DNA from 2 places in the Limnobacter sp. UBA3528 genome. Region 2 is predicted to be linked to the other one. Evidence: predicted binding sites of a transcription regulator. Region 2 holds the regulator's gene; the other holds the start of a gene.

Region 1 (2,473 bases), on a different contig from region 2:
AGTTGGATGATTCAGGTTATTGGGCTGGAAGCCGAAGATACGTATGAGGGAATTGTCGCTGCGATCAACAAAGCAGCTCACATTGAGGATGCAGTACAACAGAGATTGAATTGGAGGATGTTCAAATGAAAAGTACCCGTCTACTAGATGAAATTCGCGAAACTAACCTGTCTTATTTGCTGCTGGCTCAGCAACTGATTCGCGAAGACCGCGCCGAAGCAACCTTCCGTTTGGGCATTTCCGACGAAGTGGCTGAGTTGATTGATCAGCTGACCACCGCGCAAGTGCTGCGTATTGCCTCAAGCAATATGTTGATGTGCCGTTTCCGTTTCGACGACGAAGTGGTTTGGAATTTGCTGACCAGTCACACCAAAGACCGCAGTGTTTCCGGCATGCACGCAGCAATCATCATGTCTGGCAAGGCAGTGAACGCTGCTGCCTGATTAACGACACGGTAATTATTCAGGATGTAACAACAAAAACTCAGGCATCCAACATTGACATCAGACAGGGGTCAAAAAAATCATGGCTAAAGTTAAATCAATTATCGACGAAGCAGCACAAATTCAATTGGCCACTCAGCTGATTCGTCTGGATGCGCGTTTGCAGGTTCTCGAGTCCGAAACACAGTTGTCTCGTGAACGTTTGTTGAAGCTGTACAAAGAACTCAAACACAAGTCGCCCCCCAAAGGCATGCTGCCATTTTCAACCGACTGGTTCATGACCTGGCAGCCCAATATTCATTCCTCGCTGTTTATCAATATTTATCAAACATTGATTAAAAACACCGACATTGAAGACATTGACGCCATCATCAAAGCCTACAGAATGTATCTTGAGCAAATTACCCAGTTGGGTTTGCCCGAAGTGCTGTCGCTGACTCGCGCATGGCGCCTGGTGAAGTTTTTTGATGCAGGCATGTTGACCACCACGGAGTGCAAAGACTGCGAAGGCCGTTTTGTGGTGCACACCTATGAATTGGTGAATGAGTACGTATGCGGCCTGTGCCACATGCCCTCTCGTGCGGGTAAAACCCGTCAGTCGGCAGCAGACCGATTCTTCAACGAAGAAGCCAGTATCGAAGCTTAAGTATTCAGTTTGCAAAGCCCAGGGAGAAGGGCTTTCCGTTTACCCCCGCTGCACCAAAAGGTCCGGTTGCATCCTCCCACCCTCTGTCTCTTCCGGGTCTGCAGTGGGGGTTTCTCCTCTCTCGAATGACCAGCCATTGTTGCTGGTCATTTTTATTGAACCCCCCTCAAAAATGGCTATCACCAAGGATTGTGAAATCCTGGCCATGCCTTGAAATCACCCAGAAAAGCCACTTTATTCGGACAAAAGATTTTACAAATTCTGCCGACAATACCTATACAGAAAAACCATTCATCGACAGAGAACTTCAACCCATGTTAGTAGCAATCGGATTCGTGATCGTGATTTTCTCCGTGTTGGGCGGTTTCGCCTTCATGGGGGGGCACTTGGTAACGCTGTGGCAGCCAGTTGAAATTTTGATTATTGGTGGAGGCGCAATTGGCGCATTCATTGTCAGCAACACGCCCAGCATTTTGAAAGCGACAGGCAAGGCCTTGGGCGGTGCATTCAAACCCAGCGCCATCACCAAGGCTTTTTACATGTCCTTGATGGCCCTGATGTATGAAATCCTGACCAAGGTGCGCAAAGAAGGTTTGATGTCGATTGAAGGCGATGTCGAAGAGCCTGAGCAAAGCCCTTTGTTCCAGAAGTATCCCGAAGTCTTGGCCGATCACCACATTGTTGAATTCCTCACTGATTACCTTCGCTTGATGGTGAGTGGGAACCTGAACCCCATGGAAATTGAAAACCTGATGGATGGCGAGCTTGAAACTCACCATCAGGAAGCACACACCCCACAGTCGGCGGTGCAGCAAATGGCCGACGGTTTGCCTGCATTCGGTATCGTGGCCGCCGTGATGGGGGTTGTTCACGTGATGGGCTCTGTGGGGCAGGTGAGTAACGCCGAACTTGGCGTGATGATTGCCGCAGCGCTGGTGGGTACCTTTCTGGGCATTTTATTGGCCTACGGTTTTGTCGGCCCATTGGCCAGCATCATCAACCACAAAATTGCCGAGTCATCCAAGCCATTTGAGTGTGTGAAAACCACTTTGCTGGCAAGCCTGAATGGTTATTCACCTGCACTGGCTGTTGAGTTTGGCCGAAAGGTTCTGTATTCAACCGAGCGCCCAACTTTCATTGAGCTGGAAGAGCACGTGAAGAGCACCAAAGGCAAATAAAGGCAAACAAGCATCATGGCGAAGTCTGACGAAGAACGTCCAATCATCGTAGTCAAGAAGATCAAGAAAGGCGGCCATGGTCACCATGGCGGCGCCTGGAAAATTGCATACGCCGACTTCGTGACTGCCATGATGGCTTTTTTTCTCTTGATGTGGTTGCTGGGTTCCACCTCCGAGGGTGACCTGAAAGGCATCTCGGATTACTT
Region 2 (2,473 bases):
AGCTTGCTGAATCCCAATACCTGGTGGTGGCCCGAATTGGTCTTGAGGCCCTGGCCAAAAAGCCGGCTCAATCCGTGGCCCTGCTGGGCAAGCTTCATCGCATGCCGGTGAGCTGCGACCGCTTTTATGCCACATTGCCCTACGAGGCAGTCCAACTGGCCAAAGCCTTTTCCCCACAAGACGACTGGTACTGGGTGGTGCAGCCCACCGCCCGATCGGTGACCCGTGCCTTTCAGGCCATTCGTTCTTCAAAAGGGGTAGACGAAAATATTCGCCATCGTGTTATTGTTGCGGGTGTAAGAAGCACAGATGAAGCCGATCACGTGTTCGCAAATTTGCTGGAAAGCACCTCGAGCTTTCTGGTCAATCCTCTGCAGTATGCGGGGCATTTGCCAGCCTTGCCTTCGGGCAAAGCCTTGAACCAGGTCGGTCGGGAGATGATTGCGGCAGGTCGGCGAATTGCGAAAGCCATTTGCTCTTTCGACGAACACGCACTGGCGTAATAACAAGACAGGAAGCACAGACTCCATGTACACAGCCCAGGGCACTTTAGACAAATCAAAGCAAGTGGACCAATACATCCCCTTGGTTCGCAGGTTGGCGCATCACCTGATCGCCAAGCTGCCCGCGTCTGTGCAAATCGATGATCTGATTCAAGCCGGCCTCATCGGCCTGATGGACGCCATTACCCGTTTTGAAGAAGGGCAGGGCGCCCAGTTTGAAACCTATGCCAGCCAACGAATTCGCGGCTCCATGCTCGATGAACTGCGCTCAGCCGACTGGATGCCGCGTGGCGTGCGCCAGGCACAGCGAAAAATTGAAACCGCCACCCTCAAGGCCGAACAAAAGCTTGGGCGCTCGGCCTCCGAAAAAGAAATTGCAGACGTGATGGGCGTTAGCCTGGACGAATACCAGGAAATGCTCTTTGATTCGCGTGGTGCATCACTGGTGTTTTATGACGATTACGCCGATGACGGCGATGGTGAAGGTTATCTGGATCGCCAGATTGGTGGTGACGAAGAAGCCAATCCGCTTGAAATGCTGGGCGACCAGCGTTTCCGTGAAAACCTGATTCAGGCCATTGAAGACCTTCCCGAACGTGAAAAAATGCTCATGGGGCTGTATTATGAGCAGGAGTTAAACTTCCGTGAAATCGCCGCTGTGCTGGGCGTGACTGAGTCCCGGGTGTGTCAGCTGCACACACAGGCGGTCAGTCGCCTCAAAGCCAAGCTTCGCGAACACTAAGCACACATGGCTGATCCCAAAGCCCAGGGAAAACCGAAAACTTTTGAGCAGTCTCGCACCAGGGTCAACCGCTCCCTGATACTCGTCATTCTCACTGGCGTTGGTCCCTTGGCCCTGGCCGCCTTTTACATGGCTGCCACAACCTCCGATGCCGCCAACTGGAAGTTGACCGTTCTCCTGACCTTGGCGTTGGGGGTGTTGGGCGCGTGGTTCATGGGCAACAAGCTCATGTCGGGTCTGCTTGAAATCATCCGTTCGTCCATCCAGTCTGAAAGCCAATTGCGCCGCCTCATGGAACTGTCGGGCGATTGGTATTGGCATCAGGATTCGGCCCACACCATTGTGCGAATCATCTACCGCGGCAAAGATCAAAACAGCAACGCCAAAAGCGGGTTCAAATTGCCTTTTGATGGTTTGGCCCGTTGGGACGTCGAAGGCTTGAAGTGTATTGACCCGCGCTACAACTGGGATACCTTCAAAGAACTTCTCGACAGTCACCAACCCTTTGACCGGGTTTGCTTTGAGTATTGGCCCCAAAACTCTGAGCGTGTTATTTTTGAATCCACTGGCCGGCCTTTGTACAACGCCAACGGCGATTTTGTGGGCTACATGGGTGTGTCCTCCGATTGCACACAGAAACGCTTGAATGAACAACTGCTTTCACTACAGCGTTCATTGTTGCAAGGGGTGTTACTGTCTGCACCCATTCCCGAGTTGGCAGCATCGTATGCGCGTGGTTTGAAAAACTGCCTCACCGTACATGCTGAGGTGGTACTGGGGTTTCGTGACAAATCCGAGCACAACCACTGGCGAGTGCGCGGCACTCACCCTGACTTGCGCATGCCTTTCGAGATTGGGCAGGCATTTTGGGACAAGGCTGAGCAGCTTTGCGAACCCCTGGAGGGACATGACCAGCATGGCTTGGTCTGGATCGCCAAAATGAAGCCCGAGCATTATTTTGAAGACAATTGGACCAGTGAACTTGGTATTACCACTGTGTGGTTTGCCCTGCGAAAAGCCATTGAGCCCAATCAGCCCGAGTACTGGATCATGGTGGCGCAACAAGGCGTCGACAGCACACGTCACGACGATGTGTTGCGTGTTTTAACCGCCATTCGCTTGCTTGGTTTGTGTGTGGAGCGTCGGGTTTTCGAAGACGATTTGCAGGGCTTGAATGGCACGCTTGAGCAACGGATCAATGACCGCACTGCTGAACTTACCCGCAGCA

What was found. Region 2 encodes FliA, which starts transcription of late flagellar genes. Its sites were predicted from a motif close to CTAAAGTTTNNNNNNNNNNNGCCGNTA; they were not measured.
Region 1: the regulator FliA is predicted to act here: its motif matches at 1,333-1,359, upstream of motA (flagellar motor stator protein MotA).

The regions. Positions count from the first base shown of each region.
Region 1 covers NZ_DFOZ01000007.1:668-3,140, forward strand. Annotated here, with positions in the region: gene flhD (flagellar transcriptional regulator FlhD) at 126-443, shown strand; gene flhC (flagellar transcriptional regulator FlhC) at 526-1,089, shown strand; gene motA (flagellar motor stator protein MotA) at 1,404-2,267, shown strand; gene motB (flagellar motor protein MotB) at 2,283-2,473, shown strand, end outside.
Region 2 covers NZ_DFOZ01000051.1:3,925-6,397, forward strand. Annotated here, with positions in the region: gene B4N58_RS13730 (MinD/ParA family ATP-binding protein) at 1-503, shown strand, start outside; gene B4N58_RS13735 (RNA polymerase sigma factor FliA) at 529-1,245, shown strand; gene B4N58_RS13740 (sensor histidine kinase) at 1,252-2,473, shown strand, end outside.